2 regions of the Nonomuraea helvata genome follow, and region 1 is predicted to be linked to the other one. Evidence: riboswitches for the same ligand, from Rfam matches in the RefSeq annotation. Region 1 holds a riboswitch; the other holds the start of a gene.

Region 1 (4,848 bases):
GCTCACGCGTGCCCTCAGGGGTGATCGCGTAGATCTTGCGCCCCCTCGCGCCCTCCGACTCGATCGCCACGAGCCCGTCGGCGGCCATCTTCACCAGCTCGGGATAGATCTGCGTGTGCCCGGCCTGCCAGACGTGGTTGAGCGAGTGCTCGAACTTCTTGGCCAGGTCGTAACCGCTCGCCGGGCCCACAGCCTCGAGCAGCCCGAGCAGCGCGATCCGCAGGGACATGGCCGCCAGCATATCGAAGAGTTGACATGTAAGGAGTTACATGTCAATCTTCACATGTGAATACTGACATGAAGTCTCGTGGCAACGGGCTCGTCCTGCTCGCCGTGCTCGGCGGGATGTTCCTGGCGATGCTCGACCAGACGATCGTCGGCACGGCCCTGCCGCGCATCACCAGCGAGCTGGGCGGCAGCACGCTCTACGTCTGGGTGGTGACGGCGTACCTGCTCACCTCGACGGTGACGGTGCCGCTCTACGGCCGGCTTTCCGACCAGCACGGGAGGAAGCCGCTGCTGCTGGTCGGGATGGTGGTGTTCGTGGCGGGCTCGGCATTGTGCGGGGCGGCCCAGGACATGGCGCAGCTCATCGGCTTCCGCGCGCTCCAGGGCCTCGGCGCGGGCGCGCTGCTGCCGCTGTCGATGGCGTTGGTGATGGACATGTTCCCTCCGGGGCCGGGCAGGAGCGGCGCCCGCGTGCAGGGCGCGCTCGGCGGCGTGATGGGGCTGACGTACCTGGCGGGGCCGTTCCTCGGCGGGCTGTTCACCGACCACGCGAGCTGGCGGTGGTCCTTCTACGTGAACGTGCCGCTCGGTCTCGCGCTGATCGCCATCGTCGTGCTCCGCCTGCCGCACCGGCCGGGCACCGGAGGCGGGCGTCCCGACTACGCGGGCATCGCGGTCTTCACCGTGGCCATCAGCGCGCTGCTGCTGGGACTGACGGAGAAGGGCCTGGACCGGCACACCTGGACCGACGCCGCCGTGGCCGGGCCGATCGCGCTCGCGCTCGCGCTGCTCGCGGTGTTCGTGCTGGTCGAGAGGCGGGCGGCCAGCCCGATCATGCCCATGCACCTGTTCGGCAACCGTACTTACACGCTCGTGAACGTCACGTCGTTCTGCACGGCCTTCTGCATGTACGCGGGAGTCGTGTTCCTGCCGCGTTACTTCCAGGAGTCCCTGGGCGTCAGTGCCACCGAGTCCGGGCTGAGGATCTACCCGATGACGCTGGCGATGGTCGTGGGCAGCGCCCTCATGGGGGCGCTCATGTCCAGGACCAGGGTCTACAAGCCGTGGCTGGTCGTGTCGCCGTTCCTGCTGGTCGCGGGCACCCTGCTCTGCGTCAACCTGACCGCGCACACCGGCGGGGCGCTCCTGGCGGGCTGGATGCTGCTGATCGGGCTGGGCATGGGCCCGATGCTGTCCGGGCTGACCGTGGCCGCGCAGCAGTCGGTCGAGCCGCAGTACATCGGCACCGCCTCGGCGAACCTGACCTTCTTCCGCCAGATCGGCGGCTCCGTCGCGCTGGCTGTCGGCGGCACCCTCTACGGCTCCACCGTCGCCGCGGACGCGCCCGTGCACGGCCTGGCCGCCGCGCACGCCTCCGCCGCGGCCGTGGTCATCCCGTCGCTGGGCGTGGCGGGTGCGGTGATCGCGCTGGTGGCGCTGGTGGCGATGCCGGGCAGGCGGCTGGAGGTCCCGGCAGTCCCGCAGAGCAGGGTGGAAGCCGGTTTCGCGTCATAAGCGGGCCCATGCGAAGCTGTGAGTGTCCCCAACACCATGGAGGTCCTCATGGCGGATACACCGGAGCAGGAAGTCAGCGAGACTCCCGAGGACGAGTTGAAGCGCAAGTTCCGCGAGGCGCTGGAGCGCAAGCGTAACCAGCAGGCGGGCTCGGGCGCGGGTGGCAGGGGCGGTGACTCGTCGAAGATCCACGGGTCGCACGGTCCGGCTGCGAGTAAAAGATCGTTCAGGCGCAAGAGCGGCGGCTGAGACTGGTCAATTTCAGGGGGTACGGCAGCGCCGTGCCCCCTTTTTTCTATGTCGGGGTAGGTAGATCTTCTGCCCGATTCATGACGAAGTGTTTGCGTATGTCCGGAATGCGTGGTTAGAGTGTTGGCCAATTCACAGCCGGTGGCGTGGACCTCATCCAGGAGGAACAGCCGGCTGGCGCCGAATCCCGAATGCTCGGGAACCGGGGACCCACCGCAATTGGGGTGAATCCGACCGTGTGTCGGTAGGGCATCTCCACGCCCGAACCCGCCAGCTAACCCGGTAGGCGAGATGGAGAGGACATGTTAACGACTTGGACGATCGCGTCGAACCCTCGGACAGCGTGATAGTCGCCGCCTCCTGAGCGGCCCCTTCCCCAGGCTCCTTCCGCGCTCTGCGTAGCTTTCCCCCTTGCCAGGTGCTTTGCCCTGCTACGCCCTTTTTCGAGTGAGCGCAACCTCCCCTGCCCCCGTCGCGAAGGACTTTACTTTTCATGTCTGCATGTCTTGGCCTGCGTTCACTCGCTCTGATCACCGCCTCCACGGTAGGCGCGCTGACCATCGCCGGCACCGCGGCTCACGCCGATCCGAACACTGAGGACAGGGTTCTGCTCAAGGGCTCGACCACGGCTTCGTACTTCTGGGACGACTCCTCCGGCAGGGCCGGTGACACCGGTCTGCCCGCCAGCGGCAAGCCCATGCAGAAGGGCCTGGCCGCCAGCCCGAGCTGGCCGCTCATGACCGAGGGTTACGCGATCTACAAGGGCAAGAAGCTGCCCTTCTTCGTCGGCGACCGTGGCCCGGGCGCGCCCTCCAGCAGCGGGGTCATGCTGGACCTGGACGCCAAGACGTTCGCGGAGCTCACCGGCGGCACCTTCAACTCCGACACGCTGGGCGTCGACGGCATCGGTGGCGAGGGCCACATCAAGGTCGACTACGTCATCACCAAGTGGGGCAAGGGGCCCGGCAAGAAGAACTACCCGGTCGCGTTCTCGACCGGCGCCTGGGCCGAGCAGGACGACAACCCGGCCGAGCCGCCCGCGCCCGAGCCCGCGGCCGCTCAGGACGTGCCCGCACCACCGGTCTCGAAGACCGCGGCCGCCATCGTGGCCGGCGCCGTGGCCGTGGCGGGCGGCAGCCTGGCGCTCACCAGCGACCGCGTCCGGAGCCTCATCAAGCTCTGACCTTTACGGGCTGCTACCAGAATGTCATTCTGGTCGTCGTGACCACCCGTGTAGCCGCGAACGGCATCGACATCGCCTACGAGAGCTTCGGTTCGCCCGAGGGCCGTCCCCTGCTCCTCATCATGGGGCTCGGCGCGCAGCTCATCCACTGGGACGAAGGGCTCTGCGAGCTGCTGGCAGAGCAGGGACATCACGTCGTACGGTTCGACAACCGCGACGCGGGCCTGTCCACCCACTTCCATGACGAGGGCGTTCCTGCGCTGGGGGCGCCCTCGCCGTACCTGCTGGACGACCTGGCCGACGACGCGGCGGGGCTCATGGACGCCCTCGGCTGGCCCGCCGCGCACGTGGCCGGCGCCTCGATGGGCGGCATGATCGCCCAGGCCCTGGCCATCCGCCACCCCGAGCGGGTGCTCACCCTGACCTCGATCATGTCCACGCCCGGCCCCTCGGTGGCCCCGCCGACGGAGGCCGCACTCGCCGCCCTCATGGCCAGGCCGCCCGCCGGTCGCGAAGCGGTGCTGGCCCACGCGCTGCGGACCTGGTCGGTTCTCGGCTCGCCCGGGTTCGACCTGGACCACGAGAGGATCAGTGAGCTGGCCGGGCTGGCGTACGACCGCTGCTTCGACCCCGAGGGCACGGCCAGGCAGCTCGCCGCGATCATGGCCTCGCCCGACCGCACGGAGCTGCTCGCGGGCGTACGGGTGCCCACGTTGGTGGTGCACGGGGAGGCCGACCAGCTCATCCCGGTCGCCGCCGCCCACGCCACGGCCGCGGCCATCCCCGGCGCCCGTCTGGTGACCTACCCGGGCATGGGCCACGACCTGCCGCGCCCGCTCTGGCCGTCCTTCGTGGACGAGATCACCAAGCTCACCGCCACCTGACCCCCGCTCTCCGTCGCGACGGGGGCTAGCCGAAGTGGGCGCGGGTCTCGGCGAACGCCTGGTCCGTGCCCTCGAGCGCCTTGGCCACGTCCGCCTCCGTGTGCGCGGCCGACATGAACCAGTTGTGCCATGGGTGCAGGTAGACCCCGTGCCGCAGGCAGGCGTCGCTCCAGTGCATCGCGACGGAGAGATCGGCGTCCCCGTCGAAGCTGAGCCACGGGATCGTCACCGGCCCCGTCTGGTTCACCACGAACCCGTGGGACTTGGCCTGCGCGAACAGCCCCTCGCGGAGCTGCGTGCCGGCCCGCTCCATGGCCCCGATGCCGTTCTCGTCGCGCAGGGTCTCGATGGTCGCCTTGGCCGCCGCCATCGCGACCGCCGAGAACCAGAACGAGCCCGTGGAGTACAGCGTCTGAGCAGGTCCGCGCAGCGCGTCCGTGCCGGTGACGGCCGCGATCGGGTAGCCGTTGGCCATGGCCTTCGACCAGGCCGTCAGGTCAGGGCGTACGCCATAGGGCTCCCAGGAGCCGCGCAGGTCGATCCTGAACCCCGCCCGCACGTCGTCGATCACCAGCGCCGCACCGAGCCGGTCGGCCAGGGCCCGGGCGCCGCGCGCGAAGGCGGGCTCCACCAGTTCCTGGTCCTCGAACGAGTCGTGCTTGAACGGCGTCACGATGATCGCCGCCACGTCCCCCTCCACGCTCGCCGCCGCGGCCTCCAGCGACTCGAGGGAGTTGTACGTGAACTCCACCAGATCCGCCCGCTCGTTGGGCGTCGTGCCCGACACGG
Region 2 (4,848 bases), on a different contig from region 1:
GTGGGCGAGGTCGACGAGCGGCTGTTCGGCCCTGCGGCCGATCCCCTCCAGCGCCGGCTCGGCCAGGCGGTCCTCGCCGCCTTCACGGGCGAATCGGCTGGCTGACGGTCTCTCGAGCAAGCCAACCTTCAGGGTGACTGAAGCATGCTCTAAGCTTCAGGTAGCCTGAAGGTTGGAGGAAGATATGTTGCTCGAACATGTCCTGCTGTCCGTGCACGTGCTGGGCGGCATCGTGTTCGTCGGGGGCTCGGCCGTGGCGACGAGCCTGTTTCCCCGCTACGCGCCCGCGCTGGACGGAGAGGGACGCAGCAGGGACGTCGCCGTCGCCCTGCACCGCATTACCGGCGGGTATGCCGTCTTCGGCCTCATCGTGCCGCTGGTCGGCATGATCATGGCCGGCGTCCAGGGGCGGATGGACGAGATCTGGATCATCGTCTCGATGGTCCTCACCGCTGCCGCGGCGCTGCTGCTCGCCACGCAGATCTACCCGCGCCAGCGTCAGGCGCTCGCCGACCCCGGCGACGGCGACTCCGCACGGCTGCGCCAGCTGAGCATGGTCTCCGGCTTCTACAACCTGGCGTGGGCGATCGTCGTGGTCCTGATGATCGTACGGCCCGGCTCCGGCGCGGGGGCGTGAGCCCGATGCGCCTCCTGCGGATCGCCGCGCGGCCTGCTCGCTCAGCGCGCCCTGCGCGCGCAGCAAGGCTGAGGGCGGGGTGTCACTTGCGGGGACGGATCGCCGCCCGTACGGCGGTGTAGATGACGAGCCAGAGCACCGCCAGGAAGACCAGGTACTGGATGATTTCGGGGAGACCGATGTTCATGCTCGCAGCGTAGGCGGCCACGATTGAGGAACTGTTGAGGATCGGTTGGCAGGAGCCGGCACCCCGGCGGCTCGCCGGCGAATCCTTTTGCGGTGTGGGGGCCTCTTATGGAGTGATGACCACGCTGACAAGGAGATGGGGTATGGGTGACGTCGTGATCCCGGCTGCGCGTCGGGCGCTTTTCACGACCTTGCACCGGTGGCAAGGGCGCGGACGTGGCTGACCGCTCGTGGGCGAGCGCGCAGCTCATCGAGGCCGCGCAGGCCGGTGATCGCGAGTCGATCACCGCGGTCATCCATGGCGCCCATGCGCATGTGCGCCGCTTCGCGGAGCATCTCTGCGCGTCCCCACAGGACGCCGAAGACGCCGCACAGGAAGCGTTGATCATTCTCTACCGGAAGATCGGCTCGCTGCGCGCCACTGGGGCGCTGGCGTCGTGGATGTTCAGAATCGTCCGGAACGAGTGCCTGCGCCGCGGGCGGCTGCTGTTCGACCGCGACGAGGAGGCCGGTGCCGGTCTGATGACCTCGGCCGAGGACGAGGCCATCCGGCGCCTGGAAGCCGAACTCGTCGCGCAGGCGATCAGGGAGTTGCCAGAGGTTCAGCGCAGAGTGTTGATCATGCGGGATGTGCTCGGCTACCCGGGCCGGAGGGTCGCGGAGGTCCTCGGCCTGAGCAACGCCGCCATGAAATCCCAGCTGCACCGGGCTCGCACCCGGCTCCGGCTCAGCCTGGGCGACATGACCGGCCCCGCCGGGGGCCCGCATGACTCCGAAGCCGCCGGCGCCTGACCTGAGCCGACGCATTTCCACGATCCCGAGATTGAAGGGGAAGTTCCGCCATGCTCGAAACCGGATCGCCCGCACCCGACGTGGTGCTGGAGGACACCGACGGCCAGGCTGTGCGCCTGTCCGACCATCGCGGCGATCATGCCGTGCTCATCTACTTCATGCGGTCGACGTCGTGCCCGGTCTGCAACGGGCACGTCCAGGATCTCATCCGGTGCCGCGACGAGCTCGCGGCTGACGGCGCCCAGGTGTTCGTCGCGGTTCCCGAGGACCGCCAGGAAGCGGCCGCGTGGAAGGCCAGGCGCCGGGTACCGCTCCCCGTCCTCACAGGGCGCCGGGGCACCCCGCACGAGATGATCGGCCTGAGCAGGAAGGTCTTCGGCTCGCTGCAGCAGTCGGGCAGCATCCTCATCGATTCCCAGGGCGTCATCCGCCACGCTCACGGCGCCACCATGCCCACCGGCGGCTACGACAAGAACGGGATCATGGCCGCTGTGCGGGGTCTCCGCGCCGGCAGAAGCGGCTGACCGCGAGCCGGCCGCCCACCGACGGGCTCCGGCGCGTAAGGTGCCCGAATGATCGAGATACCGGAGGGGTTCGCCCGGAGCACCGTCGAGCGGGAAGGAGAGCCCGGGGCGGCGTGGCTCGCCGAGTTGCCGGCGATCGTGGAGGAGCTGCTGGCGCGCTGGGGATGCGTGCCGGACGGTGCGGTCATGCACGGGGGCGTCGGGGTCGTCGTCCCGGTGCGACGGCGGGGCGGCGCGTGACGGTCGCCGGGCGGATCAACCTCCGGCTGGCCGTCCCCGCGCCACCCGGCCTGCCCCGGCTGCGGGAGCAGGCGGACGCCTGGGAGCGGCGGCTACGCCAGGATGCCGAGGATCTGCCGCGCACGCTGCCACCGCATGCTGGACGTCTTCGCCGAGGCGGCGGAGATCGATCGGGAACGCGTCCGGCGCTGGGCCCAGTTCCATGCCGTCCAGGCTGCGTTCTGGGGTCGCCGCCACGGATTCCGCATCGCGCGCAGCGGGCCACGACTGGACTGGCTCGCCGAATTCGCTGACCGCCTGGCGGAGTCGCTCACGGAACGCCCGATCGGCCCCAAAGTCTAGAAAGGACAAAGACCAGGTAGTCAATCATTCATATTACGGGGGTTTCGCGCGAATATCCGCCGGTGCTGCTTGCACCTTTACATGCCATTCGAATACTTTCGTGCTACTTAGGCGTATCTGCGGCAGAACCAGACGCCGCATGGCGCCTTCCGCATTGCCCAGACCGCGCTTCACCTGCGCGAACGACGTCGCGTAGATATGGCGCGGCCGCCGAATCCGCGAGCTCGCGGAACCGGGGACCCGCAGTTTCTCTGGGGTGAATCGGCGCGCTTCCGTACGGGGCGCCCATAGGGCACTTCCACGCCCGAACCCGTCAGCTAACCCGGTAGGCGGCATGGAAGCAAGGAGCAATCCGCCCTATGGTGAAGAACATCTTCACGGGTGCCCCGCAGACCGGAAACCTTTCCCGCTTCGCCCTGTGCATGAGCGTCGCCGTGGGCGCGGGCCTCGCCGGTACGCCGACCTTCGCGGTCCATCACCGGCCCGACACGCGAACGTCGCAATGGGGCACCCTTCAGAAGTCTCCCGGCCAGGTGACCGCGCAGGAAGTGATCAGAATCGCCGAGTCCCAGATCGGCGTGGCCGAGAACGCCGCAGGCGGCGGAACCCCGTTCCAGAGCTGGTACATGTCATCGCCCCGGGCGGCGGAGACCGTGGCCCGCGACGGCGGCACGCCGCAGTCCTACGCCAACGCGCCGTGGTGCGCCATGTTCGTCGCCTGGGTCGGTGAGAAGGCCGGCGCCCGGCCGACCGTCGGCTGGGACGCCTACACCGTCACCTGGGCCAAGTGGTTCGAGGCCAACAGGCGCTGGGGCGCCGTCCCCAGGCCCGGTGCCGTGGTCTTCTTCGCCTGGCAGACGAAGAGCATCAGCGGCATCGAGCACATGGGCCTGGTCAAGCAGGACAACAGGAACGGCACGATCACCACGATCGAGGGCAACACGGACGACGGCCGGGTGGAGGTGCGGATCCGGCCCACGTCCCAGGTCGTGGGCTACGGCTATCCCCAGTACAAGCCCTGACGGACCCGGCCGCCCTGGCCTGCTAGGGGCGGACCGCGCCGAGGAGGCGGGTACGCCAGTAGTCGTCGAGGTCGACGACCTTGATGACGTCCCCGGTCTGGGGCGCGTGGACCATCTTGCCGTTGCCGGCGTACATGCCCATGTGTCCCAGGCCCTTGCTGAAGAGCAGGTCTCCGGGCTGCAGCCGGTCGAGCGGGACGCGGCGGGCGGCTCCCCAGCCCCACTGCGTCCAGGTGGTGCGGGGCAGCTCGACGCCCGCCCGGCGCCAGGCGGCCTGGGTCAGGCCGGAGCAGTCGTACGAGCCCGGCCCGGTGCCGCCGTACCGGTACGGCTTGCCCACCTGGGCGAAGGCGAACTGCAGCGCTAAGCGGGCGTTGCCGGAGGCCGGGCCGGTGTACTCGATGCCGGGGCTGTTGGGGTCGCCGGTGTTGAAGGCGCCCAGCCGGCGCAGGAGCTTGGTCTGCTCCTTGACCAGCTTGTCGACCTTCGCCTTCTCGTCGCCCACCTGGTCGCGCGCGCTGTCGGCCTCCGCCAGGAGGAGCTTGGCGTCGTTGCGGCGATCGCGCAGCTCCTTGGTGGCCGCGTCGTAGGCCCGGATCTTCGCCGCCCTGGCCTCGGCGATCTGCTGGAGTGAGGCCATGCTGCCCAGCAGCGCCTCCGGGTCGCCCTGGCCGATGAGCCGGCCCCAGGCCGGGTACGGGCCCGACTGGTAGTCGTTGACCGCCGCCGTGACGAGGTCCCGCCGGAGGGCGTCGGCCCGGGCGTCCTTGCGGCTGAGCTCGGCGTTGAGTGCGCCGTACTTCTTCTTGGCGCTCTTGTACGTCTCCGCGGCCTGGTTGTACTTCTCGACCAGCTGGTCGGCCTGCTCGTTGAGCTTCACCAGCTTGGCCCTGGCCTTGGCGGGCGACGGCTCGGCGAGGGCGGCGCCCGGGGTGGCGACCGATGCGGCCAGTGTCAAGGCTGCGGCTGATGCTGTCCGCCAGAGCCACGTCGGCACGGCCACTACGATGCCTCCTCGTAAATCTTCTAACTTGAGGCGACATAGTACAGAACGTCGACGGGCTCATCAGCCGGTTCGTGGCAGCTGCTCTGGAGCGGAGGCGCG

What was found. A riboswitch is a leader RNA that binds a small molecule or an ion and turns the genes downstream of it on or off. The one in region 1 is predicted to bind cyclic di-AMP.
Region 2: another riboswitch for cyclic di-AMP. It lies ahead of ABD830_RS03915 (CHAP domain-containing protein); the one in region 1 lies ahead of ABD830_RS23475 (hypothetical protein).

Annotation. Positions count from the first base shown of each region.
Region 1 is NZ_BAAAXV010000005.1:889,603-894,450, reverse strand. Features, by position in the region: gene ABD830_RS23490 (helix-turn-helix transcriptional regulator) at 1-229, opposite strand, end outside; gene ABD830_RS23485 (MDR family MFS transporter) at 298-1,743, shown strand; gene ABD830_RS23480 (DUF5302 domain-containing protein) at 1,792-1,992, shown strand; cyclic di-AMP (ydaO/yuaA leader) riboswitch at 2,161-2,296, shown strand; gene ABD830_RS23475 (hypothetical protein) at 2,486-3,175, shown strand; gene ABD830_RS23470 (alpha/beta fold hydrolase) at 3,214-4,059, shown strand; gene ABD830_RS23465 (aminotransferase class III-fold pyridoxal phosphate-dependent enzyme) at 4,085-4,848, opposite strand, start outside.
Region 2 is NZ_BAAAXV010000001.1:879,947-884,794, reverse strand. Features, by position in the region: gene ABD830_RS03945 (MarR family winged helix-turn-helix transcriptional regulator) at 1-105, shown strand, start outside; gene ABD830_RS03940 (hypothetical protein) at 185-637, shown strand; gene ABD830_RS03935 (RNA polymerase sigma factor) at 1,040-1,615, shown strand; gene ABD830_RS03930 (peroxiredoxin family protein) at 1,666-2,139, shown strand; gene ABD830_RS03925 (hypothetical protein) at 2,188-2,379, shown strand; gene ABD830_RS03920 (hypothetical protein) at 2,515-2,721, shown strand; cyclic di-AMP (ydaO/yuaA leader) riboswitch at 2,920-3,068, shown strand; gene ABD830_RS03915 (CHAP domain-containing protein) at 3,081-3,743, shown strand; gene ABD830_RS03910 (C40 family peptidase) at 3,766-4,701, opposite strand.